4 regions of the Lysinibacillus sp. fkY74-1 genome follow, and region 2 is predicted to be linked to each of the others. Evidence: riboswitches for the same ligand, from Rfam matches in the RefSeq annotation. Region 2 holds a riboswitch; each other region holds the start of a gene.
The links. Region 2 has a riboswitch for cobalamin ahead of ACE1MS_RS10455 (hypothetical protein). Riboswitches for the same ligand answer to the same signal wherever they lie in the genome.
Positions count from the first base shown of each region.

Region 1: it holds a riboswitch for cobalamin, as region 2 does, so the genes downstream of both, ACE1MS_RS20065 (FecCD family ABC transporter permease) here and ACE1MS_RS10455 (hypothetical protein) in region 2, are expected to answer to the same signal.
Region 3: it holds a riboswitch for cobalamin, as region 2 does, so the genes downstream of both, mmgD (citrate synthase) here and ACE1MS_RS10455 (hypothetical protein) in region 2, are expected to answer to the same signal.
Region 4: it holds a riboswitch for cobalamin, as region 2 does, so the genes downstream of both, ACE1MS_RS02350 (ABC transporter substrate-binding protein) here and ACE1MS_RS10455 (hypothetical protein) in region 2, are expected to answer to the same signal.

Region 1 is NZ_CP170173.1:4,049,896-4,057,303, forward strand. Features, by position in the region: gene ACE1MS_RS20030 (S-layer homology domain-containing protein) at 1-802, opposite strand, end outside; gene ACE1MS_RS20035 (endonuclease Q family protein) at 905-2,071, opposite strand; gene ACE1MS_RS20040 (hypothetical protein) at 2,141-2,311, opposite strand; gene ACE1MS_RS20045 (TetR family transcriptional regulator) at 2,456-3,037, shown strand; gene ACE1MS_RS20050 (DMT family transporter) at 3,109-3,462, shown strand; gene ACE1MS_RS20055 (DMT family transporter) at 3,462-3,776, shown strand; gene ACE1MS_RS20060 (ABC transporter ATP-binding protein) at 3,866-4,657, opposite strand; gene ACE1MS_RS20065 (FecCD family ABC transporter permease) at 4,663-5,709, opposite strand; cobalamin riboswitch at 5,905-6,094, opposite strand; gene ACE1MS_RS20070 (biotin transporter BioY) at 6,249-6,845, shown strand; gene ACE1MS_RS20075 (YdhK family protein) at 6,962-7,408, shown strand, end outside.
Region 2 is NZ_CP170173.1:2,148,641-2,156,048, forward strand. Features, by position in the region: gene ACE1MS_RS10415 (ABC transporter permease) at 1-129, shown strand, start outside; gene ACE1MS_RS10420 (ATP-binding cassette domain-containing protein) at 122-868, shown strand; gene ACE1MS_RS10425 (ABC transporter ATP-binding protein) at 882-1,607, shown strand; gene ACE1MS_RS10430 (hypothetical protein) at 1,650-1,880, opposite strand; gene ACE1MS_RS10435 (hypothetical protein) at 1,908-2,054, opposite strand; gene ACE1MS_RS10440 (PH domain-containing protein) at 2,157-2,537, shown strand; gene ACE1MS_RS10445 (DUF4190 domain-containing protein) at 2,857-3,120, shown strand; gene ACE1MS_RS10450 (hypothetical protein) at 3,354-3,587, shown strand; cobalamin riboswitch at 4,300-4,483, shown strand; gene ACE1MS_RS10455 (hypothetical protein) at 4,716-5,474, shown strand; gene ACE1MS_RS10460 (GTP-binding protein) at 5,583-7,408, opposite strand, start outside.
Region 3 is NZ_CP170173.1:2,396,833-2,404,240, reverse strand. Features, by position in the region: gene ACE1MS_RS11635 (ABC transporter ATP-binding protein) at 1-811, shown strand, start outside; gene ACE1MS_RS11630 (NUDIX hydrolase) at 859-1,344, opposite strand; cobalamin riboswitch at 1,576-1,770, shown strand; gene mmgD (citrate synthase) at 1,960-3,081, shown strand; gene ACE1MS_RS11620 (bifunctional 2-methylcitrate dehydratase/aconitate hydratase) at 3,180-4,613, shown strand; gene prpB (methylisocitrate lyase) at 4,656-5,570, shown strand; gene ACE1MS_RS11610 (acyl-CoA dehydrogenase family protein) at 5,616-7,274, shown strand; gene ACE1MS_RS11605 (enoyl-CoA hydratase-related protein) at 7,285-7,408, shown strand, end outside.
Region 4 is NZ_CP170173.1:490,304-497,711, reverse strand. Features, by position in the region: gene ACE1MS_RS02370 (heterodisulfide reductase-related iron-sulfur binding cluster) at 1-935, opposite strand, end outside; gene ACE1MS_RS02365 (cob(I)yrinic acid a,c-diamide adenosyltransferase) at 1,172-1,735, opposite strand; gene ACE1MS_RS02360 (adenosylcobinamide amidohydrolase) at 1,748-3,208, opposite strand; gene ACE1MS_RS02355 (FecCD family ABC transporter permease) at 3,205-4,206, opposite strand; gene ACE1MS_RS02350 (ABC transporter substrate-binding protein) at 4,203-5,174, opposite strand; cobalamin riboswitch at 5,319-5,501, opposite strand; gene ACE1MS_RS02345 (acyl-CoA dehydrogenase family protein) at 5,562-7,229, opposite strand; gene ACE1MS_RS02340 (class I adenylate-forming enzyme family protein) at 7,231-7,408, opposite strand, start outside.

The DNA of each region.
Region 1 (7,408 bases), 1.9 Mb from region 2:
TAGTTTTTATGATTGGTAAAAATGCCTCATTGGCTACTGCGAAATAACCGGCTTCACTTAAATGAATATTTTCTGGATTTGGAAGATAGCTTGGAACATCCTTTGCTACAATATCAGATGTTGGTACAAAAAATGCTCCAGCCTTTTCAACTGTCGTTTTAATGGTTGTATTCATTGTAGCCAATAGTATTTTAAATTGATTTTGTAGGCTCTCACCATAATAGGGGAACGAATTGTAATAGCCCATCACATAAACTTCTGCTTGTGGATTTAGTTTTTTTATTTCAGTTAAAATTGCTGCAATATTGGTTACAGCCTCTTTTGTAGCCTTTATAATGGCTAGTGTATCAATTCCCGCTGTCTGTGATTCTTTTAATATTGGCAGTAAATCATTAGCACCAATAGTTAACGTAATAATCTCTGCCTCTTTAATAGATGCTTTTAATTTAACCTGTTCAATGGGATAGCCAAAACCTGTCACTGTTTTTGCAACATCATTTTGTATATCTGCCAACACATTTTTTGTTGTATAGCCTGACATCGCAAAGCCTTTATTAAAAGAAGTAATGAAACCCTCTTTTTGTAAAGCTTGTGCAACATAATCTGGGTAGCCTAATCCGATTGCACCGACCTCATTCATCCCATGTGCAATTGAATCACCTAGAGCTACATAATCTGCCTGAGTAGTCCAACTTGGTGCTATGTAATCTCCTGTTTCTTCAGCATTCGCAACGACAGGTATCGTTAATTGTAATGCTAGCATACTAGTAGCTAAAAATTGGCATTTCTTTGAAAGTTTCATACACTCTCTCCCCTACCTAAAAATAGTAATTGTTTTAACTATTTTACTAGAAGAAGGATAAAAATAGGTTAAAAACCCAGCAATGTTTTTTAATCATTTTTGCTATTCCATGTGTACCTTCCCATAAATTCCTCCACCACCAACTTCAATATCTAAATGACCTGTTCTTGCCGCATCAATTAATTTGGCTATTTTATATGGCACTATTTGTTCAAGCTGTTCCATGGTAACTTGGTGTAAAATATTCATCTCTGTTCCGAAAGCATGTAGTAGTCTTTCCATCATTTTTGGGCCAATCCCTGGAATAAAATCGAGCGGTACTTGATGGATATACGGTGGTCTATTTTTTTCATGTGGAAAATTCTCTGATAACTCCTGAATACGTGTAGCAACGCCTTTTATGATTTGCGTACTTTCACAGTTCGTACAAATCATAGCCTCGTTACTAAGCTGTTCTCCACATTTACTACAAACTGTCTGATGATATTTACCTAGCAATGGATTTAAGCCATAATTGGCTATTATGGCTCGTCCCTGTTGATCACGGAGAGCCATTTGTAATTCTATAAAATTTGCATCTGCTAATCGTAATTTTTGATACTCACGTGCCAGTTTTCCAAGAGAATGAGCGTCAGAATTACTCACGAATGGATAGGATTGAAGCTCTTTAATCTGGCGTACCATGTTTGTATCTGAGCTTAACCCTAATTCAATGGCATCTATTAGCTGCGGATCAAAAACCTCTGTTAAACTGCGATGAACACCTTTCCCATATAAACTTTTAAATGGGGTAAATACATGTGCAGGGATAAATAGCCCTCCCAACTCACGGACCTTTTTTTGTAATGTCCTTCCTTCACAGTAAATTCGTTGTGAGCTTAAATGAATGTTTTTCATATGCTGAGACATCCAATCTGAAAATTGTTCCATTCGCAATAATGTAGGAAAGTAAGCAAGTACATGAATGGGACCATGACAATGATGGTCATAGATTTCTATTTCTGAACCAGGAATCAGTGTCGTTTCTTGAAAACGTAGTCCACCCTCTGCCAGCTCCACCAGTTCTCCTTGGTCAATCATCACTTTCATTTCTTCTATTACCTCGGGCGAATGGCAATCAATAATACCAATGATGTCCAGTCCCTTTCTTGCACTAGCAGTCTCCAATATACGGGCTAATGTCAACGTTTTACTGCCAGTAATTTTCACGGCACGCCCTTTGGCTGTACGACCAATATGAATATGTAAATCAGCATAGAATTCTTTCATGTTCATTCACTCCTTAAGCGCTACTTAAACGAAAATACCTTACATGACTGCAAGGCATTTCACATTTTATTATGATGGATGATTATTGGTTGTGCTATTATTTTCCTCATAAGCCCCAGAGCTGTGTGGGGGTGTAGATGATGAATCATAGGCAACTAATGTGACACCCATTTTTTTCTCCAGTTCATTAATTTTCGCAAGTTGCTGTGAATCTAATTGTGCAAATTTAATGTCTTCCATTGTCATCAATCCTTTCAAATATAAAGTTCCCCGAATTTAAAACAACTATACTTACCTAAAAAATGACTGACTATCAGTCATTTTTCGTTGACATTCATTTTTCTCTCCTGTAACATACTAATAAAGATGGCAAAAGTGAGGGATATCATGTCAAAGGAAGAAAAAATTATTCAAGCAGCCATTGAAGTATTTCGAGAAAAAGGTATTGAAAAAACAAAGGTTTCAGATATCGTAAAGGCCGCTGGTATTGCACAAGGAACATTTTATCTTTATTTCCCATCGCGCCTTTCAGTTATGCCTGCTATTGCAAAAAATATGGTAGAGCGCATTATAGCGACTGTCGAAGAAGGAGTTTCAGATCATAAACCCTTTGAACAGCAGCTTGAAGAAGTGGTTGAAATGATTTTCTTAATTACGAAAGAATATGGAGATATCGTTGCACTTATTTATGCGGGTATTGCACAAACTGAGCATTTGAAAGAATGGGAAAACATCTATTCACCCTACTATCATTGGATGAGTAATTTCTTATTAACGGCTCAACAGCAAGGAGTCATACGAGATTCCATTAACCCATCACGTTCAGCCAAGCTTATCATTGGGCTAATTGAATCTGCTGCCGAACAAATTTATTTGTTTGACGATAGTAAGGATGAAACCATGCAACAGCTTAAACTTGAGCTTCTAGACTTTTTATATCATGCACTTGGCCTACGTCACGCATAAGTGGCGTTCTCTTTTACCTCAAAAATGACTGAATGTCAGTCATAATATTTTACTATGAAAGGAATTTATTTATGCAAAAAGAATGGATGTATGTAGGACTAACAAGTTTATTTGAATTGTTCTGGATATTCGGTTTTAATGTAGCAAATTCATGGTGGCATTGGATCATTATTGTATCTATTATCGCTATTGATTTTCACTTCTTATCAAAGGCTTGTGAAAAACTTCCTACTGGTACTGTCTATGCAATTTTCGCTGGAGCAGGTGCAATCGGAACGACCTTAATGGATATTTTTATTTTCAATGGTGACTTTAATGCGATTAAGGGGATATTTATGGTTATTTTAGTGTTGGGCGTTATTGGCCTAAAATTGGCGGATAATCCATCGAAAGATCCTAGTACGACAAAAGGAGTGGATGCATAATGGGCTGGGTATTCGTTATATTAGCAGCAGTGGCGGAAATAGTCGGTGTCATTGGTTTACGCTTTTATAGTCAACATAAAACCGTCCGAAATTTATTATTATACATCGGAGGCTTTGGTTTATCTTTTGCACTTTTATATGCTTCCTTCAATTATTTACAATTAAGTATCGCCTATGTTGTTTGGGTTGGTATTGGAACTGTAGGTGCCGTGCTTGTCAATATTATGTTCTTTGGGGAATCTAAAAACCTTGCACGAATCATCAGTATCGTTGCAATTATCATTGGAGTTGCAGGTTTAAAAGCAGTATCTTGATATTTGATTACAAAGGGCGCCCTCTTAATGAAGTGGCGCCCTTTTTATTTAGATGATGTTAAATGATTGAGGCAAGACAATTGTGATTACTAAATAGGGTTGGTCCTTCTTGCAAATTGTTCAGGGACATATGTAAGATACGGTTTACCCGTCAGTGTATGTGTTTGAATATCTGCAAATACTCCAAATACTTCTTGCAGTAATGATGGTGTAAGCACTTCTTCTGGTGTACCATGACAAACAATGCGTCCACGCTGTAAAACATAAATTTGATCACAGTACATTGCGGCGATATTCAAGTCATGCAAAGCGGCTACTACTGTTAGATGTAAGGTTTGAATTAAGTCCATCAACTGAAGTTGATGTTGAATATCTAAATGATTTGTTGGTTCATCTAATATAAGTACGTGTGCTTGCTGAGCAAGTGCTCTTGCCACCATGACACGCTTCTTTTCCCCACCGGAAAGTGAGCTAAAGCTTCGTTTCGCGAGATGCAATATACCCGTTTGCTTGAGAGCATTTTTAACAATTTGAAAATCCTGTTCCTGATCAAGCTCTAAAAGCTTTTTATGTGGAGTCCTTCCCATACTGACTAAATCGTGAACAGTAAAGTCAAATAATACAGGTGTTTCTTGACTCACAACGGCTAAATTTTTAGCAATGGCTTTACTAGATTGCTTTAAAATATCTTGTTCATTTAACAAGACTGTCCCACTTTCCGGCTTTAGGAGACGATACATATTTTTAAGCAAGGTCGACTTCCCACTACCATTAGGGCCGATTAACCCGACAAATTGCTTTTTCTTTATTTTTACACTTACCTCGTGAAGTATTTGCTGATCGTAAATGGAGAATGATACTTGTTTTGCTTCTAATGTCATGGAACTTAATCTCCTTCACCGAAAGAATAATTGTTACGACGGAGTAACCAAATGAAAAATGGTCCTCCACAGAAAGCTGTAATAATACCGATTGGCATCTCCTGTGGGGCAATTATAATGCGAGCTAAAGCATCTGCCCAGACTAAGAATATCCCTCCTAATAAAGCACTGACCGGTATTACATATTTATAGTTAGAACCGACAATTAACCGTACTATATGCGGAATAATTAATCCCACAAATCCGATAGAACCACTGACTGCTACAAGTACCCCCGTTAAAAGAGAGACAAGTAATATGAGCTGTATGCGAAATTGTTGAAGATTGACTCCTAATGTTACAGCAGCCTCTTCCCCAAGTAATAGCAAATTTAAATTTCGATAAAATAGCCATAAAAGGGCAAACACTATGAAAAAGATGGAAGCTGGAATAATAATATTACTCCATTTAGCTCCAGCTAAGCTACCTAACATCCAAAACATAACGGCCTTTAATGCACCCTCTTGCTTTGACATCATTAATATAAAATTAGAAATGGCTGTTAATATAAAGGAAACTGCCATTCCTGCCAATAGCAAGCGAAAAATCGAGACCCTGCCACCTACGCGCGATAAGAAAAACACTAACCCAATCGCAAGCAAAGACCCTATAAAAGCTGATACAGAAAGTGCGTAAATACCTAAAAATGAAAAAGCACCTAAAATAATTACTGAAGTTGCTCCAACTGCTGCTCCTGAAGAAATTCCTAATATGTACGGGTCTGCAATGGAATTTCTTACAAGTGCCTGAATTGCTGCCCCTGCAATGGCTAAACCCGCTCCAACAATAGCCGCAAGGATGACACGGGGTACTCTTATTTGCCATATAATAATTTCCTGTGAGCGACTCCAATCCTGCTCTATTGTGTGTTGTATAAAGGGTAATTTTGAAAGAATTACTTTCCATACATATAATGGCGTCACAGAAACAGATCCTACCATCACAGCAAATGTCATGGATACGATTAATACTAAAAGAAGCACTAAAGAAAATAACATAAATTTTTTATTCATTCATTAAACTCCTACTAAGATGATGAATGAAGCAATTAAATATACTTTCGCATGATTTTGGCCAGATCCTCTTACTTCAGTTAGCACTCAATAAAAAAAGGGCATTTCGTGCAAAATATGCACAAAAATACCCTCGAATAAACAAAGTCAGAAAATCCAGCTATTGTCCGTAATTGCTTGCATCCTCGTGGGCATTACAGGTATTACTTATTGGCAGGTCTCCTGGCTTCGATTCATCATCCTATAATTAGCCTTCCCATTTTAATAGTGGCAAATAAACATGATAGGACTCCTCGTTACAGTTGCGGGACAGCATCGGACTTCCACCGATTTCCCTTTTAAGCGACATTGTTTCAAATGTCACACCAATAGTATGTGAAGTTATAAAATTATGACGATTCTATCATACATTTTTATAGATACTTAGTCTACAAGGAATTTCCAGCATACTTGAGTTAACAATGAACGAAAATTAAGTTGACACAAAAAACTTAGTTTTTTACACTATCGGTAAGTACTCTGAAATAAGAGGTGAAATCATGACAACAGCAACAAATCAAAGTCATCAAAAATTAAGAACTGTAGATATGGCATATATTGGATTATTTTCTACCCTTATGATGATCGGCGCCAATATAACTTCCTTTGTACCCTTTATGACAGTGGGAGGAGTACCGATTACTCTCCAAACCCTTTTTGCCATTTTAGCAGGACTTATTTTGGGTAGTAGAAAGGGAGCGCTTGCCTGCACAGTTTATATGTGCATTGGATTAGCAGGAGCCCCTGTCTTTGCTCGCTTTGGTGGAGGCTTTAGTCAACTATTAAGCCCCACATTTGGATTCATTATTACCTTTATTTTAGCAGCGTATATGGCTGGATTAATGGTAGAACGAAGTGGTACAAGAAAAAGCTATATTCTAGCGGCATTTTTGGCAACTGCTCTCAATTATTTAATAGGTACCAACTGGCTGTTTATTGCATACAAACTATGGGCCAGTGCGCCAGAGGATTTTTCCTATAGATTAGCTTGGCTCTGGATGATCCCCCCACTTCCAAAAGATATTATTTTAGCTATTTTCGCTGGTTTTTTAGCGTACCGACTGCAAAAAACATTGAAAATCTTACCCATTCAATAACGCTTACACCCACTTCTTTAGTTAATGGACTAAAGAAGTTTTTTGTAATCGTTAATGTTCATCCTTTCTGCATATTTGTTTGTTACAGTAAGGGCAAATAGAAAGGAGAATCTCATATGACATTCAAACGAAGGTGGTCAGGTGGACTATTATTAGCAGTTGTTTTACTAACTTTATCAGCTTGTTCTGAAGATAAAACGGAGCCTTCATCAACTTCAAATAATACTCCAGAGTCGGAGCAACAAACAGAAATGGATCACTCCACGATGAACCATTCTAGCTCAGCAGAAGTACCAGCTACATTAACAAAGGCTGAAGATCCAACATTTCCGGTAGGAAGTACCGCTTTGATTAAAGATGGGCATATGGAAGGGATGAAAGGTGCTGAAGCGACAATTGTTGGTGCCTATAAAACTACAGCCTATATTATTTCTTATAATCCAACATCTGGTGGCGAACGTGTAGAGAATCATAAATGGATTATCCATGAGGAATTAATTGATGTAGGAGAAGCGCCTTTATCCTCTGACACAGAGGTAAAAACGACTGCTACTCATATGGCA
Region 2 (7,408 bases):
CAAAATGATTTACTTGTGGGTGCTTGGTGGATGGGTCTTTTCCCTGGACTGTTAATCTTTATAACGATTTTATGTGTGCAAGTTATTGGAGGTACTTTCAAACAAGGAGGGAACCGAACGCATGTTTAAAGTTGACAATTTGGCTGTTCAATTAGACGGCAAATCCCTTATTCAAGGCTTGACTTTTACTGTACCTAAAGGTCAAATTACCGCTATCATTGGCGAGAGTGGCAGCGGCAAAAGTACGACCCTTTCAGCTCTGCTTGGGATGCTACCAGCACGAGCAACTATGGAGGGTTCCATTTTATTTAATGAAAGAAATGTCATGACAATGTCAGAACAGGAGCGTGTGAAGCTACGCAAAAAGCATTTTTTTACCATTTTTCAGGATGCAATGAATAGTTTTTCACCCACCCAAAAAATAAAGCATCAACTCTATAGGTTGACCGCTTCGAGGCTAGGGCAAAAGGAAGAGGAATTTTTAGATAAAATCACAGCCATTTTAAAGGAGTTAAACCTACCTAAGGATGTGTTAAATCGCTATCCATTTGAGCTTTCAGGTGGCATGCTACAACGCTGCATGCTTGCCTGCGCCTTCTATCATGAACCAGACGTTTTGATGGCGGATGAACCAACCTCTGCACTAGATATGCTCCATCAACAAGAATTTATCAAATTGCTAAAAAATCTCCATGCCCGCTTAGGGACGACGATACTATTGATTACGCATGATTTAGGAGTTGCTAAGATGGCTGATTCTATTCTGGTGATGAAAAATGGCGAAATAGTAGAAAGTGGGAGAATGTCTGAAATTTTTAAGGAGCCCAAGCATCCATATACGAAGCAGCTTGTCGCTCATCATTTTTAGGAGGCGGTTGATATTGTTGCTTCATGTAAATCATGTTAGTAAAAGCTATCGAGCAGGACAGCAAGTATTACAGAATATAAACCTAACCGTGGGAAAAGGTGAAATCGTAGGACTCGTAGGAGAAAGCGGCAGTGGGAAAAGTACTTTAGCCAAAGTGATAATGCAGCTAGAAAAGCCTGAAAAAGGGGCGGTGTTTTTTGAAAATCAATTGATGACGAAGCAAAATCGCTCGCATTTTTATGAGAACTGCCAAATCATTTTTCAAAATGCTACGGCTGCCTTAAATCCAGTATGGACCGTCAAGGAATTGTTACGTGAGCCTCTAATGGCAGCACATAAGTCTTTGACTGATCGCGAACTACAGATAATGCTAGAAAAAGTGATGCTCCCAACCGATATATTAGAAGCCCTGCCATCTGAGCTAAGTGGAGGGGAGCGACAACGGGTTAATTTACTAAGGTCGATTTTAGTCGAACCCCAACTATTAGTTTGTGATGAAATTGTTTCGAGTTTAGATCGCTTGATTCAACGAGAAATGATAGATTTATTAATAACTTTAAAAAAAGAAAAAAACATGGCCATTTTATTTATATCGCACGACTTAAAGGCGGTTTCTTATTTGTGTGATCGTATTTATGTCATGAAGTCGGGTAAAATTGTCGATGAGAGCCATAAAGGCGAAGGTGGCTTTGCTTTTACAGACCGATATGCGCAAATGCTGTTTCAAGCCGTAGTATGATTAATCCAAAAACACTTTCCTTATTTGAATGGAAAGTGTTTTTTATTCTTGCAGCAATGATCTAAGTGGGGAAATCAAATCTTCAGAGATGCTATAAATCGTATGGGTATCCTTCACGTTCATCAACGTTCCCTTTTGACCCATTTCCCCTACCCAAAGATGGAAGCCATATTGGTTTCCATCCATATCCACTACTTGTACATCATATGGAGGGGTAGCCATATTAACAATTCCCTTATTTCTCACAGCAGTAGTAATGACTTCATGGAACATTTCAAGAGACTCTTCATCCTCATATTCTTAGATAAAATCAGTATTCACAGTGTCAAATCCTTCGCCGTTAGAAATGCTGACCTTCGCCAATTTGCCCACTGCTAGCTCTTTATCCGTACAGCCTAAAACAACTGTAGCTAGGAGGGACATGATAATAAATAGGAATGCTCGCAATGAACCCCCCTCCTTACAGAAAAAATAATACCAAAACTTGGAGTCGTAGCCCGGTTCTCTTCATAATATATTAAACAAACAAAAGCTGAAAGGGGATAAAGAATGGGCTTATTTGATGGATTAATCGGCAATGCAAGCGAGGTGAATTTTGAAAAATTACAGGAGGAGGTCAAAGATTTATTAATTCCAAACGAAACCATCAAAAATGCCTATAAAATTATTAGAGACATATTTATTTTTACGAATAAACGATTAATCCTCATTGATAAGCAAGGAGTTACTGGTAAGAAAACGGAATACCATTCGATCCCCTATAAAAATATTATTCATTTTTCAGTAGAAACGGCTGGTACATTTGATTTAGACGCAGAGCTAAAAATATGGGTATCAGGCAGTTCGCTACCTATCCAAAAAAGCTTCAATAAGGCGACCAATATTTATAAAGTGCAAAGTGTTTTAGCGCAGTATGTTTTAGTCTCGTAATAATGAAATAAAGCCAAAATCACGAATCACATACAAAGCCCGCATAGATGCGAGGCTTTTTTGGCTGTGCTTAGAAAGGGGGAATAGGGATGGGGAAATTACTATGTGAGGGGTGTTGCTGTCGCCCCGTTCCAATTAGGGAGCAAGCGCACAGAGCTTAGAAATTAGCAAAGAAACGCTGACTGGTTCTACCTTACGCATAACCTTTTATATTGTAAAATAATAGATATATTTCAATAATATTGATAGAATTCAATGGATGGAACTGTTTTTTGAAGAAGTGTGATTCGTAACATTAGATTGTTGGGGGTTGAGGGAAATGGTTGAAAAAATTGAAATGAATAATAAATCTATCATTTCATTAACGCTTGGTATTCTTTCTATCATCGTACCATTTATTGGATTAGTTCTTGGGATTTTCGGAGTAGTTTTATCAAGAATGGCAACAAAGGAAATTGCTAAAAGAAATGAAAATGGCAGAGGTTTGGCAATTTCTGGTTTAATTTGTAGCGTGATCGGGATTATCATTCAAACCTTTGCAGTATTGTCTATTATCCTTTTTTATTCAATTACTGGTGTTTAGCTTAGTATTTGACCTTAGAAAATACCGTTTTAAGTTGGACGGGAAGAGGAAAAGTGGAAATGGCCATGAGTCAGGATACCAGCCTGTTACGAATACACACCATAAACCTCTTTTTTTGTGTTGAAAATGCATGACCTTCCCAAGCCCCCTGTTTTTAAGATTTTGCTCAAAGCTTTTTTTCTTTTTGAAGAATAATAGTTATACACATTACTATTTGTAAAGATGGTGAAACGATGGAACAGATGCTAAAGGAAATAATGTCTCCAAGTCATCAATATAAAGTTCAAATTATAAAACGGAGAGATGGTCTTTTTACAACAGAAGTATATATGTGGCAAGAAGACTGCGGATATGAATTTTGGAGTCCTATTAAAAAAGGATTGAGTTTGATTGAGACTGAGGAAGTAGCCGTAACAGTAGCCATTGAACAATTAAGACAATACTCTGGTGAAGTTATTACTCTTTAGTTACATCACTCAACGCTGTCAGATGTAGCGAGAATCGTTGAATCGCGTAGTTGTGCGTATAGGTTTGTCTGAGGTGCGTTTATAGGTTGTTTATGTTAGTATTTCAAAATGATGCAAGTGTCTTATCCCGATTTAACTCGCGGTTTTGCGTTAAAAAAATGAGCGCAGGAATCCCCTGCGCTCGTAACTTATTTTATCAAATATTACATAACTAATAACCTAAAATAAAAGTGTCGTAACTCCTTTTTTAAAAGCCGTTAATCATTCGCTAAAATTTATTCTCATGCGAGTATATACGCCGAAAAATAGATGAAGGTGATACGGATGTTAAAAAGAAGATATTCGGTAAAGGACGTATTAGGAGAAAACATTAACTAGTTTCGTTGATTTAATATGTGAAAAAGACGACCATTTTGCTGATTCGTTGGAAAAGACCAGAACGTATAGCGGTAAAGAAATTGAAGCTATTCAGTATTATGCTGCGTAGAGAATCCGAGGGGATTTCGAAAGAGATGACCCGCATGAAGCTGAGGAAGTATCATACCATCAAAGTAAATAGGAAGACATGTTGTCAGAATTTCAGAGTTTGTAAGATTAAGTGAAGAAATGGTTTGGAAAATATTGTGATATTTGACTTTAGAAATCCACTACTTTACAATTGATTTTAGTAATCTAATAGGAATGTGGAGTACACCCGATTCCTATGACAATTGAATAGCGTGTAGTAATAGGTGTAAATTGCGTGCAATTTGCTTAAAAGGGAAGTCGGTGTGAATCCGACACTGTCCCGCAACTGTAAATGTGAGCGACTTTTCAGCAACCACTGTCAAATGATGGGAAGGGGAAAAGTGGCGATGACCATGAGTCAGGATACCTGCCTGTTATGAGTACACACCATAAACCTACGAGGAATAGGAGGTGGCATGTTGACAAAACAGAATGCTCTGTTCGTCACAGTACGTCAAACGCCCAAAGTTCATGAAAGGGTTCATTTTCGAACTCCTTCACATTTACTTAGGGTTTGTTTGGCATTGTGTGATGAATCACATTAAAGCGAAGGATTTCCTCAAACATAGAAGGAAGTCCTTTTTGTTTTGAAAATATGTACGCAAAGGGGATGCACATAGGATGAATATTCATGCAACGATAACACAGGAAACGCCTTTTGTAGATATGACCATTTGTAAGCAGCCAAGGACAGAAATTGCTAAAAAAGCGAAAACAAGAATGGTGGTTGAATCACTGATTGATCAATTATTAGCAACGAAGCTGATTCGCAACAACCGCTTTTTTGAGCGAATTTTATATAATAAAGACATTATTTGGATAAGAAATGGTGAGGTAGAAGGCCATCTTTTTGCTCTGGCAACGTTAACGGATCAACTGAAAACGAAGACGAATAGCTTTATGATGTATATGCCGACGAACCCTATTATATATGAGGTGAACGGGGAGCCGTATCACTTAATTACACGCATTGATTCAACACGAGCAAAGCCTAACCTTGATCGCCTTTCACAAGAGCCCAATCCCGTGTTAAGCGCTGCACGTGTCAATGATTTACTATGCTCCATTGTTATACGTTTTTATGAAACTTATATAAATGATTTAATGGAAATTTCTCATCAGGATCAACTAATCGCATTCGCGCAGCAGGAATATAAACAATTTCTGGATGCGGTTCAGGAGTTAAATGGTGATCACTTAAATTGGCATCCACGAGGGAACGGCCATGAGCTATTGTTAACATTAATTGATCAACTACAAATATTAAAAAGTCAGCCTGGTAAAGTTTTAATCGACTTCACTAATACGCAGGGCTATGTGGTGGTTGAACCTGCTTATCAGGTCCATAAGCCCTCAAAGAAAGCTGTCGGTGCGATATGAAAACAAGCCCTCCATGAAGCGGGGGGCTTGTTTTATTTATGCCAGCGTATCATGCTTCATCTGAGGCTATTAGCCTAACACACCGTCCTTGCAAATACTTTACTTGACTTATCCCTGAAAGTGCATGGCTGCTTGAGCCTCTTGCCAAGGGACAGTATAGCCTTTGCCTTTAGCGCAAAAAATGCTGGAAGAACTGTATTCAGGGTCCGCATTTTTATCATAGCCTATCTGGGCTATTACTTCTTCTGCATTATGACACACATCATAGCCATCAAATTGGAGGGTAAGTGAGCCTTTCCCATTGGTATAGGCAGCAAAGATTGTGCTATAGCTCATAAAGGTTGCTACAGGTGCACGTCCTGTCAAAACAACGTCAGTTTCGGTGAGGTCTGGGTCGTCGAATGTGCCGGCAGCCTGTTGAATGTCAGTCATCATACGGCCAATAAAATCATTGGAAGCTTTCATTTTAAAGCGATAATATGGCTCAAGCAGGATGTTCTGTGCTTGTTCTAGTCCTTGACGTAGTGCTCGGAAAGTAGCTTCTCGGAAATCACCACCAGAGGTATGCTCATTGTGACCACGCCCCGTTAATAGCGTAAAATGAATATCTGTGACGGCGTAGCCTGTGAGTAAGCCGTGATGATCACGCTCAAACAAGTGCTTCTCAACGAGACGCTGGTTGCCCACTGATAAATCATCGGCATGACAGGCATTACTAAAGGTAATTCCTGCTCCGCGTTCATTAGGCTCCATTAATAAATGAACCTCTGCATAATGCTTGAGTGGCTCAAAATGACCGTAGCCTGTAACGGTTGTCCCAATTGTCTCCATATATAATATTTGCGGCTCTCCAAAAGAAATGTGTAATGCAAAACGTTTCAATAACACGTCAATCAGGACTTCTAACTGAATGACACCCATTATGTGCACATGGATTTCCTGAAATTTTTCCTGCCACACGACACGCAATGACGGCTCCTCGGCCTCTAGTAAACGGAAAATCCTTAATACTTCTTTTATATGTTGCTCACCCTCATATTGAACTTTTGCCTGTAATGTAGGGACAAGCTCATAGGGCAGTGATAGCAATTTACTGCCAATTCGATCCCCAATATTTGCCTGACTGAGCCCTTTAACAGCGAAGATTTCACCAGCCTCAACTTGCTGAACAGTTTCAAATCGACTGCCGTTATATAGGCGAATTTCTGTTACTTTTTCTGTGATATCTCCAAATGTAAATTCATCCCGAACATGTAACTTGCCTGTAAGGGCCTTGATGAACGTTAAACGTTGATGTCCATCATGGCGTATTTTAAAGACCTCTCCTTGAAAAGGTGCTTCTGGCTCGAAGTGAGTACCCGTTAGGAATGGAAGTTGAGCAATAAATTCCTCAATGCCTTCATCCTTCAACGCAGAACCTATAAAACAAGGAAAGGCATCCTCATTTTTAATCATCGTTTGTAGTCTAGTCATGCATTGGCGATGTTCCAATGTTTCATTCAAAAAGTTATCTAGCAGTTCTTCATCACGCTCTGCCAGCCATTCCATAATCGTGCTTGAAACATAGTTTTCCTGCAGTGGTTCATCTATGAGGATTACATGTTCTGAGAAATCCTTATGCAGCTGAGTCATAACAGCTCTCACATCTGCTCCGTCACGATCTATTTTATTAATAAAAAAGAATGTAGGGACATGATAGTTCCGTAAAAGCTGCCATACAGTTTCTGTATGACCCTGTATACCCTCTACAGCACTAATAATAATGATGGCATAATCCATGACACGAATGGCACGCTCCATCTCAGGGGAGAAATCGACATGCCCTGGTGTATCGATCAGCGTATATGTATCGTCGCCGATAGTCATGCGACCTTGCTCGGCAAATATTGTAATGCCACGTTTACGCTCAAGCTCATGATTATCTAAATAGGCAT
Region 3 (7,408 bases), 250 kb from region 2:
ATTGAAGCTACTAGAAGTGAGAAATATTGAGAAGAACTATGCACATAGACCGTTCATATTCAAGCGAAGACAGGATGCTCCTGAATTACAGAAAGTATCATTTTCACTTCAGGAGGGGGAATGCTTAGGCATTGTTGGACAAAGTGGCTCAGGAAAAAGTACATTGGGCCGAATTATATTAGGAATGGAAAGGCCAACAGCCGGTGAGGTTCTATTTCAAGGGGTTAATCTTTATGATGCCACTAGCCAACAGAAAAAAATGATACGGAGAGATTTACAAGCAGTCTTCCAAAATAGCTATCATTCATTAAATCCAAAGCACACTATTTTTCAAATTTTAGAGGAACCGTACCTAAATTTCGAGCATTATAGCTCAGCTGAGAGACACTATAAGGTAAAGGAATTACTTAATCATGTAGAGTTAGAAAAATCTATTGCCGAAAAGTATCCTTCCCAGCTTAGTGGGGGACAACAACAGCGTGTGAACATTGCAAGAGCGCTTGCCTTACATCCAAAATTAATTGTTTTAGATGAAGCCATTAGTAGTTTAGATATGATTTTGCGAAAACAAATCATTCAATTACTACAGACACTACAAAAGGATTTGCAACTTGCATACATTTTCATTTCTCATGACTTACAGGCTACACGTTTTATTTCAGATCGCATCCTCGTCATGCAAAATGGTCAGCTAGTAGAGGAAATCATGAAAGGTGAACCATTTAAGCATTCCGCATCACTTGAGCTATACAACGCGATTTTGCCCAGTCACCCTCGCGAAAGAATTCACAAGAATACTAGTTTGGAATGATCTGAAATGTCTTTGCGAAGAAAGTCCTTATTAAAATTCTTACATTGTTATTTGGAAAGCTTCGTAAAGGAGCTTTCGAACCCCCATATTTTGCCCTCTAGGTTGTTTAAGAGAGCGACCGTCCTCTGTTCCATATTATTCGGAAGTTCTTCCTTACTGAAATAAGTGAGGCTTAAGCTCTCACCATCCTTCATTTCCAATACACCCCTTACATGTTTAGCTCTATAAAGGTGAATGACTGTATAGATTTCATCGCCATTCGGATAACAGTAGTAATAATCAGGTCCTGAAAAAACACCGATAAACTCAAACTCTTTAGCCACGAGACCAGTTTCCTCATAAAGTTCACGAGCAGCAACCTGCTCTAATGTTTCGTTTATTTCCATTGAACCGCCAGGTAATCCCCAATCCAACGTATCTGAACGATGTTGAAAGAGTATTTTCTTATCATCATTAACAACAAGAACTGTCGAACCAACGCTTATAATTGGTCTATTACCGATAAGCTTTCTTAATTCAGTTATATAGCCCATCCCGTCACTCCTCGTTTCATCGTAATGCAAAACAAATCGCTTTTTTAAAGCAGACTTCATAAATATAGCTCCATTGGGATTGATTAACAATCTTTTTTTGAGCGAAATAATGCTTAAATATGCAGAATAGTTCGTCAAAAATGAAAAATAGCTTTTTATAATCAGTCTTTTCTGAATTTTACCTATATTGATTGTTTGGAAACCTCTATGTTAAGGTAAAAAGACAAATTGAATATGCTAAATTTTGGTGGTTCAAATGGGTTTGATTCCATTTGATTAAAAGGGAAGTTGGTGTGAGTCCAACACTGTCCCGCAACTGTATGTAGGAGTTCCATAACGAGACCACTGTTTTGTTCTTCAAAACGGGAAGGTGTTATAGGAATGTTGATGATAAGTCAGGAGACCTGCCACTAAATAAGCATCAATTGACCTACGAGGATAGGGAGGTGTTAGCTACTGTATGATGATTGTGAATGGATGTAAGTTCACTGTTTTTTGTTCTGTCATACTTTTGTAGATTAACAACTTCTAAAGGATAGAAGTTGTTTTTTTGTTGTTCTTTCGAGTTTGAATGGTAACGCTTACAAGAATGATTAAACAAAGGGGTTGTAATCTATGGAGTTAACGTATTCACCAGGTCTTGATGGAGTTATTGCTGCGGAAACAAAACTGTCTTTCTTAGACGTAGTAGGCAGTCAAATTGTTATACGTGGCTATGATTTGATTGAACTATCTCAGAGATACGCCTATTTAGATATTGTCCATTTATTATTGCACGGAAACCTACCAACTACTGAGCAACAAGCTGACGTACAGGATAAATTGAAAGAAAACTATCACGTTCCACAAGAGCTTTTTCAAATTTTCAACTTATTACCAAATGGGACACATGCGATGGACGGCCTTCGAACTGGAATTTCAGCGTTAGCAGGGTATGATCAGCACATCCATGATCATTCGACTGAAATGAATGTAACACGAGCATATCGACTTTTAGGTGGAATGCCCAACATCGTTGCGAATAGCTACCGTGTATTAAATGGTCAAGATGTTGTAGAACCGGATAGTCAGCTTTCTTATAGTGCTAATTTTTATTACATGATTACTGGAAGAAAACCAACACCATTAGAAGAGGGAATTTTTGACCAATCACTTGTTTTATATAGTGAACATGAAATGCCGAATTCGACCTTTACTGCTCGTGTTATTGCCTCCACACAATCCGATCTGTATGGTGCTCTAACTGGTGCTGTCGCATCATTGAAAGGAAATTTGCATGGTGGGGCGAACGAGGCAGTCATGTATATGCTGCTTGAAGCTAAGACTGTGGAGGGCTTTGAAGCGATGCTGAAAAACAAGCTCAAAAATAAAGATAAAATAATGGGCTTTGGCCATCGTGTCTATATGAAAAAAATGGACCCAAGAGCGCAGATCATGAAAGAAGCTTTGTATAAACTATGCTTGGAGCAAGGGGATGACTGCTTATATCACATGTGCGAAGCCGGTGAAAAAGTGATGGTGGAGGAAAAAGGCTTGTATCCAAATTTAGATTATTATGCTGCGCCTGTGTACTACATGCTGGGCTTACCAATTGAATTATATACGCCTATTTTCTTTGGCTCTCGAACGATCGGTTTATGTGCACATGTGATCGAACAACATGACAATAATCGATTATTTAGACCTCGTGTTCATTATATAGGCGAGCGTCATAACCTTGAAGAATTGTCGGTATAATCAAGTTTTAACAACTCGCCATAGAGCTGATGGACATTCTGACCAATGCCCATCAGCATACTAGTATATCAAATTCATACCTTGAAAGGAAGATATAGATGATTAAAACGAATGAAAAAACGATGACAGACCAGCTTCTTATTGATATTGCGGATTACGTATTAAACACAAAGATTACGAGCGAAGAAGCTTACGAAACGGCTCGATATGTTTTATTGGATACGTTAGGTTGTGGCATTTTAGCTTTACAATATCCTGAATGTACAAAACTTCTAGGTCCTGTAGTACCAGGTACAGTCGTTCCAAATGGTACTCGTATTCCAGGGACATCCTATGTCCTTGATCCAGTTAAAGGTGCCTTTAATATCGGTTGTATGATCCGTTGGTTGGATTATAACGATACATGGTTGGCGGCAGAATGGGGGCATCCTTCTGATAATCTTGGTGGTATTTTAGCTGTAGCTGATTATTTGAGTCGTGTACGTGTTGCAGAAGGGCAAGAGCCTCTCCAAATGAAAGATGTTTTAGAAATGATGATTCAAGCCCATGAAATACAAGGAATACTTGCACTCGAAAATAGCTTAAATCGTGTTGGCTTAGATCACGTTTTATTTGTCAAAATAGCGACAACAGCTGTTGTTACAAAGGCTTTAGGGGGCACTCATCAAGAGATTGTCAATGCTTTATCAAATGCTTGGATTGATAATTCAAGTTTAAGAACCTATCGACATGCTCCTAATACGGGATCAAGAAAATCATGGGCTGCTGGCGATGCTACAAGCAGGGCCGTACAACTAGCAATGATGGCTGTGAAAGGGGAAATGGGCTATGCAACTGCATTATCTGCACCAGGCTGGGGATTCCAAGATGTGCTCTTTCATAAGCAAGAATTAAAGCTTGCGAGACCACTTGCATCTTATGTTATGGAAAATGTCCTCTTTAAAGTTTCATATCCTGCAGAGTTTCATGCTCAAACGGCTGCAGAATGTGCCGTTCATTTGCATGCTGAAGTAAAAAATCGCCTAGCTGATATTGACCGCATAGAAATTACAACACATGAATCAGCCATGCGAATTATCGATAAAGAAGGGCCTCTTCACAATCCTGCAGATCGAGATCACTGCCTTCAATATATTACAGCGATTGGTCTTATTTATGGTGACATTACCGCAAATCACTATGAAGATGAGGTGGCGGCAGATCCACGAATCGATGACTTGCGTAATAAAATGGTTGTTGTGGAAAAAGGCCAATATACAATCGACTATTTAGACCCTGATAAACGATCCATTGCGAACGCTGTTCAAGTTTATTACAAAGATGGTACATCAACTGAGCTAATTGAGTGTGAATATCCTTTAGGACATCGTTTCCGCCGTGAGGAAGCATTCCCTCAGATTATTGATAAATTCCAGCAAAACCTTCGTACACATTATGCTCAAAAACAACTCAATAAAATAAACGATGTTTGTGTAAATAAAGAGCTGCTTGAACAAATTGCTGTTCATGAATTTGTTAATCTATTTATTTAATTTAGATGGATTCCGAACGCAATAAAGAGGAGGTATTTAAAAATGACATGGATTGTCCAAGAAGCAAAGACACAAAAACAATTAGCTGAACAATTTAAAGCTCATATCGCTCGTTCAGCTATTTTGCAAATACCAGGGGTACATGATGCAATGGCTGGTTTGATGGCTAAAAAAGTTGGCTTTGAGGCATTATATCTTTCTGGTGCCGCTTATACAGCGAGTAGAGGTTTACCAGACTTAGGGATGATTTATTCAAATGAGATAGCCCAGCGTGCTAGTGATATTATTCGGGCTACAAATTTACCGATGCTAGTGGACATTGATACGGGCTTTGGTGGCGTATTAAATGTTGCCCGTACTGCTCGTGAAATGCTAGAGGCAGGGGTTGCTGCCGTACAGCTAGAGGACCAAAATCTTCCTAAAAAGTGTGGACATTTAAATGGCAAAACTCTTGTTCCAAAGGAGGAAATGATTCAAAAAATAAAAATGATTAAACAAATAGCCCCTACATTAATGATTGTTGCTCGCACGGATGCAAGGTCTGTTGAAGGCTTAGAGCAGGCTATACTAAGAGCCAAAGCATATGTTACTGCTGGGGCAGATGTTATTTTTCCAGAGGCATTACAAACTGAAAAAGAGTTTAAACAATTTGCCAATGAGTTAGATGCCCCCTTATTAGCCAATATGACTGAATTCGGTCAAACTCCTTATTATACGGCTAAGGAATTTGAAAAGATGGGCTACTCGATGGTCATTTATCCCGTTACATCTATGAGAGTTGCAGCAAAAGCATACGAGCGCGTATTTGAATTAATAAAAAATACTGGAACACAACAAGAAGCAATTGAGGATATGCAAACAAGAAGCGAATTGTATGAAACGATTTCCTATTATAAATTCGAGGATTTAGATAGTGAATTAGCAAAAACCATCTTACCGAAGGAGGAAATAAAGTAGGAGAGGTAAATGGCTTTTCTCCACTTTCTTTCAAGGAGGGCTTATATGGATCGACTAAAAAACAACATGACGATCTTTACACCTGAGGATTTCCACGATGAAGAAGAGCTCATTGCAAAAACTGCTGAGCTCTTCATTAAACAGGATGTCTCACCGAATATCTCATCCATTGAACAGCAACAATATGAGATCACCCGAAAATTGTTCCAAAAAGCAGGTGATCTTGGATTACTGGCCATTGAAATACCCGAAGCTTATGGAGGACTTGAGCTCAATAAAAAAATTTCTGGTCTGGTAGCAGAAAAAATGGGTTTTGGGGGTTCTTTTAGTGTCTCCTACAATATTCATGCAGGGGTGGGCACATTACCCTATATCTATTTTGGAAATGAGGAGCAAAAACTGAAATACTTACCAAAGTTGGCTTCTGGAGAATGGATTGGAGCTTACGCCCTTACAGAGTCCGAAGCGGGTTCTGATGCACTGCGCCCCAAAACGAATGCTAGATTAACGGAAGACGGGAAAGCATGGCTAGTAAATGGAGAAAAGCAATGGATTACCAATGCTCAGCTAGCAGACGTCTTCGTTGTATTTGCCCAGACGAATAGGGGGATGACTGCGTTGATTGTCGAACGTTCCATTAAAGGGGTATCCGTGGGTCAGGAAGAAGAGAAGATGGGCATTAAAGGCTCTTCAACGGCCACGCTCATTTTAGAGGATGTTATTGTGCCAATCAATTGTGTTCTTGGAGAGGTTGGCAAAGGACATATAGTCGCTATGAACATTTTGAATATGGCACGTCTAAAGCTTGCCTTTTCTAATATAGGAACGGCCAAACAAGCATTTCAAATAGCCGTGAATTATGGGAAGGGACGGAAACAATTTGAACGACCTATCGTTGACTTTACATTGATACAGGAAAAGCTTGCTGACATGGCCGTTCTGATTTATGGAGCAGAAAGCGGTGCATACCGAACGGCTGGGAAAGTTGATGAGGCTATTGCATCATCAAGCAATGAAACGATAGTTCAGAAAATATCTGAATTTGCTCTGGAATGCGCACTTCATAAAGTACATTGTTCCGAAGCACTTGGAAGAATAGCTGATGAAGCTGTTCAAATACATGGTGGATATGGCTATATGCAAGATTATGAAGTGGAACGTTTGTATCGAGACGCAAGAATTAACCGTATTTTCGAGGGTACAAATGAAATCAATCGCCTCACAATGGCTAAAATGCTGTGGAAAAAATATGTACAAACAACTGCAATAGAGGGTGATTTTATTCACGCTCAACCATTAGAAAAAAATCACCATTACATCCTTCTCTCCAAGCATTTAATGCAACTAGCTATTCATGTCATTGCAAATGCACAAATTCAACTCGAACAGGAGCAAGAATTTATGCGTTTGTTGGCGGATATGGCCATGGAAACGTATGTCATGGAATCAGCCTGGCTCAGGTCGAAAAAAACTGCACATGTCCAAACAAAACAATTAATGACTGACATATTATGCCAGGAGGGTTACCGCAAAATAGAAGAAAGTGCGATTACTATCATTACGGCCGCTGAAAGCAATGAACAAAAACGAGTAAGCTTGCTAAATAACATTCGACAATTAAATATTCCGCTACAGCAAAATCTCTTTATGAAAAAACGGGCACTTGCGAGAACATTCATTGACAACCCAAAAATGATTAGTTAGGAGGAGCAGCATGATCGATACATTTGTCAACGTTAGTAAAGAGGATTCTATTTCAATTATTCATTTAAATCATCCACCTGCAAACACTTTGTCATCAGCCACTATTGAAAACCTACGTCTCATTTTCCAAGAGC
Region 4 (7,408 bases), 1.7 Mb from region 2:
AATTTCACGATTAAATCCATAGGAGACAGCATTTTTCCTGTCCCTGTTGCTGGACACATGTTTGTACAACGTCCACATTCTACACAAGAATACAAATCTAGCATTTGTTTTTGTGTGAAGTCCTGTATGCGTCCCACCCCAATAGAAGGCATATCCTCTTCACTTTCAGCATTTTCTAATGCTTCGAAATCAATGGGTGCTAAAGTTCCTGTTCGATCTAAACGATTCATATAAACATTTAGCGGACTTACAATTAAATGGAAATGCTTAGACTGTGGTACATACACAAGGAATGTTAAAAGAATTAATAAATGTGCCCACCACATGACATAAAATACACCAGCGGCTACTGACGCAGGTAGGAAACCAAAAATAGCAGCAATACTAGAAGCGACTGGCTCCGTATAAGTTAATCCCTCTCCATGCCAAATTAGTCCCATACCATTCGCAATTAACGTCGATACCATTAAGCCACCAATGAAAATTAATACAAGACCGTTTTTCCAGCCACGTTTTAAACGTACTAGCTTTTCAACATAGCGGCGGTAAAATGCCCAGACAACCGCTACCAAAATCATTAAAACCACAAGTTCTTGGAAGAATGTAAAGACTCCATAGAAAATACCTAGTGGTAAATGTGAGCCTGGTGCTAATCCTTTCCAAATTAAATCAATTGCCCCTAGCTGTACCATTAAAAATCCATAGAAGAACATAACATGGATTAAACCACTCTTTGGATCTTTTAATAGCTTATTTTGGCCAAATACGTTGACCATAATATAGCGAAGACGCTCTTTTACACTTTCATCAAACTCAACCTTTTTCCCCAACTGCACATACTTATAGCGTGTTTTCAACAGATAGAAGAACAATCCTACTGCATAAAGTACAACCACGACTGTTAAGACAATGTTAGCAATTAATAATGGACTCATGGTTGATCCCCCCTTGTTTGTCGTAATTTTTCTCTCTTTGTGATAAATTTGCTAGCTCATACGAAAATGTTCATCATTTCGATATTATATTCCTATTCTAATAAATGAGTGAGCATTCAGTCAACATAAAACGGAAATATTTCTGATAATTTTATATTCTTACATTTTACAAGAAAAAAAGCCACCCTGAATTTTTTCAAAGTAGCATTTTTTTACTTTCTGTAGAAAACTATATTTTAGTTTTTAAAGACGTTACCACTGCGAATATATTCAACATCCGCAACCTGTAATCGAGCATTTACAACACGTGCAGCCGCAAATAAATAATCTGATAATCGATTTAAATATTTTTGTACAACTTTGGGCACATCTTCAACTTCTTTCATAAGTGTTACCATTTCACGCTCTGCTCGACGAGCAACCGTACGTGCAATGTGTAAAGTCGCAGCTGCTGGGGCCCCTCCTGGTAAAATAAAACGTTGTAATGGTGGCGCTTCATCTGATAGTGCATCAATACGAGCCTCTAGCACTTCAATTGGTTGCTCTGTAAGCTTATAATGTCGTTCTTTCATCACGTTTGCCAGATCACCACCAGCATCGAACAGCTCATGTTGAATGGTTTCTAGGTCTGTTAAAATATCTTTGAAAAGTGCTTGGTCTAATTCACTTACTGCTTTACCAATAAAAGAATTTAATTCATCAATCGCCCCATACGTTTCAACACGCAAACTGTCTTTATCAACGCGTCCTCCGATAAGACTTGTTTTACCCGTATCCCCTGTTTTTGTGTAAAGCTTCATTTCGCTCATCTCCTAAAATTCATTTTTATAATTTCTGATAGCCTGAACTGTAGTTTCAAAAACACCCTTTGCAATCATTTTACCAACCTCCGTAATGGGGCCACCATATAACATTTCTTTTCCTTTTTGAGTTGCAGCAATTAAAAGACTATCTGTAGCAGTACCAGTAGCAATAGTTCCACTACGCTCATCACGAATATTTTCTGATTGCAGAGCCTTCGTTTTCGCCTCCGTAGCTGTCATCATAGCTTGAAAAAATGCTTCCTCTGATAAACAGCCATTTATAATTACCCATGTGTTAATAGTACCAATATATGGCTGATCTTGCCTTTCATGCACACGGGATACATCTACTGCATTGCCTACACCAGCAGTAACAGCTACTATTACACTGCCAAATGGTGCAGCCCATTCATTGATCGCCACAAGGGCTGTTGGCACTGCCGTCAGCATGACAACTGTATTCGTGGGTGAAAAATGACCTTTTTGCAAAAATTCATTAACTTCTCTTTTTACATCACTGATCACATAGTCACCAGGTACAGAGCGGTTTAACAAGCAATTATGCCATCCTATACCGGGGTTATGGACAGCAGATGATACCGTTTTTAAAGGAATCTCTGATTGAAGTTGTATAAATTGTTCCGTTATTTTAAAATGTTCTTTTTTTATTACAGCTCGCTGTTGATGGTCGCTTGCAGCAGGCATCATTGTAATTTGTGGTTTAGGAATTTCTGGATGGGCATAAGTAGCTACTCGTGCTTGGTAAATTTCTTCTATTTGTGAAGCAATTAATACTTCATGTGGTGCCCCAAAAGCTCTCATTTGTCCACTCTCCATGAGCAATAATTCATCACAATAGAGAGAGGCTAAATTCATATCGTGTAATACCATCACTACTGTTAATCCACACTCGACTGCTTCCTTCCGAACCATATCTAAAATTTGACGTTGATGGGCAATGTCTAAATGATTTGTCGGCTCATCTAGCAGTAAAATTTCCGCAGTTTGAGCAAGGGCCTGTGCAACAAAAACTCTTTGCTGTTCGCCTCCCGATAAAAATTCCATAGGTGTATGCTCATAACGTTTTATACCTGTTTGCAGCATTGCATGTTGAACCGCTTGTTCATCTTGCTCAGACCAACTTGAAAAAAAGCCCGTTTGATGTGGATAACGTCCAAGCGAAATAGTCTCTCTTACACTGTTTGAGAAAGCATTCGCATGAAGCTGTGGTAAAACAGCCATTTTTTTTGCTAAAGCACGGGCATTGTAGGACAGAATGTTTTGTCCATCAATAGAAATTGTGCCCTCAACAGCTGGTAGAATACCACTCATTACCTTTAATAATGTGGATTTCCCACTACCATTTGGCCCTAATATGCCAAGAATTTTTCCTTTCTCAACCGTAAAGCTTATATCCTTGACGATTGGTACGTCTTCATAACCACCTGATAGATGTTCAACAAAAATCACGCCCGCACCCCCTTGCTTCTCCGTTGTTTATAAAAAATATAGGAAAAAACAGGCGCTCCAATAAATGCAGTAATGACACCAATGGGCAGTTCCCTTGGCAGGATGATTGTTCTTGCGACTAAATCACAAATTATAAGTAATGTTGCACCATTAAAAAATGATAATGGCAGTAAATGACGGTGATCAGAACCCCAAATCATTCTTGTCATATGTGGTACAACCAACCCTACAAAGCCAATTGTGCCTGAAACAGCTACCGCTGCTCCAGTCAGCATAGAACCACCTACTAAAATCAAATACTTACTACGTTTTACATTGACACCTAAATGCTTCGCTCTTTCTTCCCCATATAATAAAACATTAAGCTCACGTCTCTGCGTCCACAGCATAAGGGAACCCACAATAACGAATGGGATAATCATTTGAACATACGGCCAACCACGCATAGATACAGAACCCAGTAGCCAGCCGATTACTTGGCGTAGCTCCTCTCCCGATAAGGCAATCATTAACGAGATTAACGACCCTAAAAATGAACTAAAGATAACGCCCGTTAAAATAAGGGTTTCCATCTTTAGCGAACGGTCTACTATTCTAGCAAAGCTCATAACTACAACCATTGTAATGATTGCGCCTATCATGCTAAAGGTAGGTAAGGCATACAAGCCTACAACAGGTATCGAAATATTAAAAAAAATTGTCATGACTGCACCGACAGAAGCACCGGATGAAATACCTAATGTATATGGATCTGCTAGCGGATTTTTTAGCAAGCCCTGGAAAGCTGCTCCCGCAATAGCGAGAGCAGCCCCTACTAGCCCTGCTAAAAGCACACGAGGCAAGCGAATTTTCCAAAAGATATTGGCAGCCGTTTCATCAACTGACTGATTCCACAGCACTTCTATCGGAATATGAACAGAGCCTATAGCTACGCCACACCAAATGCTAATGATAAAAAGCGTACATGTTAATACATAGGCTGTTACTACTTTTTTCACTTAAATACCTCAGGGTAGATGGCTTTTGCTAACTCCTCAAGACCATCCGCTAAACGCGGTCCTTGACGGCTTGTTGTGCTTTCATCTACTTGCACAATGGCATTATTTTTCACTGCATTTATTGTATCGAAACCAGCACGCTTTGGTATTTTTGTTAAAATATCAGGTACATAGCTATATGTCACCACGATGACATCTGGATTTTTTGTGATAATTTGTTCTGCACTAATTTCATACCAATTATCACCATCTGCTGCTACATTTTTTGCATGAATCATCTCCAGCATTGCGTTCATAAATGTGCCTTGACCAGCTGTATAAATATTAGGTTCATCAGAGGCCTCTACAAAAACATTCTTAGGTTCAACGTCTTTCACTTTCTCCTGTACTGCTTCTACTTTCGCCTTCATGTCAGCAATGATGTTTTCAGCCTCTGGTAATTTCCCTGTGGCACGACCAAGCTGTTCAATCGTTGTATAGGTTTCATTAAAATTCTGGGCATTTTTTACAACAAATACTTTCACGCCCGCCGATTCAAGCTGTGCAATGGCTGATTCTGAAAGAGACATGCTAGATTCATGTGCAAAAACGATGTCTGGCTTTAAGGCAATAATTTGTTCAATATTGTATTCCATGCCACCAACCTTATCCTTTTCAGCTACCTCTGGTGGATAATCGTCATTGTCTGTAACCCCGACTATTTCATCCTTTAAACCTAGGCCAAATAATATCTCTGTATTACTTGGAATAAGTGACACTATTTTCTCAGGAGGGGCCTCTAGAGTCATCTCCTTTCCAATAGCATCCGTTATAGTTATTGGAAATGTTGCTTCTTCCACCTTAGATGTTTCTTGTTGTGTTTGCTCCTCTGTAGCTGCGGACTTATCATTTTTCGCCTCTTGTCCACAAGCTGCTAGCAACCCTATCGTTAAAAATGCCGATACTCCTATTTTCCAAAATTTCTTCATGTGAATCCTCCTTCGTAGATTTGTGCGTTCATGTGTTAGAAGTGTTCTTCCATCAAAATAAGACCCCTCATCTTCGAATGATGAGGGGTCAAAATCGCACCAAAAAACTGATACAAAATCCACCATCCTATCCTCGTAGGCTGTCATGTCTATGCTATAAAGGCAGGTCTCCTGGCTTGTGCTCATTACGTTTTTTCAAGCCTTCCCGAAATTTTTAGTGGCATTATTTGAAAAAACTCACACTTACAGTGGCGGGACCGCATCGGAATTACACCGATTTCCCTTTTCACTTTACATAAGTAAAGAACCTTTATAATATTCAGTTGAATTATATTATACATGAAATTAAAAGAAGTCGCCTCTATATCAAGGCGACTCCAAAGGCTGTTAGACAATTTCATCAAAATACTGTACGGTTTTCATCGAAGCACCAATCGGTCGTAATGACCAAGTTTGCTCTAAATAAACATCCGCAAGTTTTTCATATTTCCCACCAAATTTTTGTGCCCATTCAACTGCGATGACACTTTCATATAAATGAGCCATTTTTTGGGCAACATCCTTTGCTTCAAACGTTTTTGTAGCTTCATCGAGAGCACTAAAAATTTGTAATGTTGCCGATAGTTTAGTTAATTGCTCTTGAACGATTTTCACTAATGAATGGTCTGTTAATACTTCTAATCGCTCGCTCATCTCTTGAACAAACAATTCATGTGCTCTGTATTTATCCACTAAGCGAATAAGCTCCAACGCTAGTATATTAGCCGTACCCTCCCATACAGTCAACACTTGCGCATCCCTTAGTAAGCGTGGTGTTACAAAGTCTTCAATATAGCCATTCCCGCCATGTAGCTCAATTGCTTCACTTGCATAATGAACTGCCTGCTCTGCCGTTTCCTTTTTCATAATGGCAATATATAAACGATTCATTATGATGTCTTGTTCTGTCCCCTGACCACTTGTCACTTTGTCGTATAATTGAATAAGATCAAAAATCGTGGCTACTTCAACATGCAGCTTAGCAGCATATTTACCCAATGTATCCTGAATCATAGGGTACTGTGTTAAAGGTTTACCAAAGGCATATCGATTTGACACATAATGCTTCGCCTCCAAGAAGCCACGGCGCATAATACCAATGGATGCCACTGCATTACAAATTCTTGATAAATTAAGCGCCTCCAACATATAATAAATCCCTTTATTTGGATCACCAACTACATAGGCGAGTGCTCCATCAAACTCTACCTCACCAGATGGAACGGCTTTCACACCTAATTTATCTTTTAGTCGTCGAATACGAAGATGGTTAACCGATCCATCTTCATTTCGCCATGGAACTGCAAATAGAGTTAATCCTTTAGAGCCTGCTTGTGCACCATCTATTCGTGCCAACACCATTGCAACCCCACACATTCCAGCATTAGACGCGAAATACTTTTCACCATAGAGGCGGTACTCATTCCCTACAAGTTTTGCTTCTACTACATTTGCACCAACATCTGAGCCTCCTTGACGTTCTGTTAAAAATGTCGCCCCCTCATATAGCTCTAAATCGCCTGTTGCACAAACATGTGGTAAGAAACGCTGCTTAACTTCTTCCTCTGCATAATGGTCTAATAAATAGGCAGTGGCCATCGTTAATGTCACAGGGCAATAAAAACCGGGCTCTGCATGTGACAGTAAATAACCTTGCGCAAAGCTATAGACATAATTCCCCTTGTGACCTAGTTGGGGAATATCCTTATGCACATAACCAACAATACCCGTATTATATGTCTCTTCAATTGTTTTTTTGTAGCCGTCATTGACCCACACCTCTGAGACCTCTTCACCATAGGCATTATACCTTTGAAGGCGAGGCTCCCCTTGTCGATCGGTATGTTTCGCCCTCACGTCTATAGCATCAGCACATAGCTCACCAAAGTCCGTCAATTCTCGATGCGCATAAGATGAAAATTCTTTATCCAACATCATTTCCAACACTTTCTGAAGCGTTTCATCACCTGTAAAGAAATTGCTTGTACGTGCTATTTCCTGTTGTAAAACTTTCATGCTATCTCACCTCTTGTCCTTTCAAAGATTGCTTTAAAATTTTGCCTGAGGCATTCCGTGGTAGCGCTTCCACTTTTTCAAAAATACGTGGTAATTTATACTTAGCAAGCCGCCCCTCTAAAAAATCTTTTAGAGCATCTTCATCAATATCCTGTTTAGCCGAATAAACAGCCTTCACT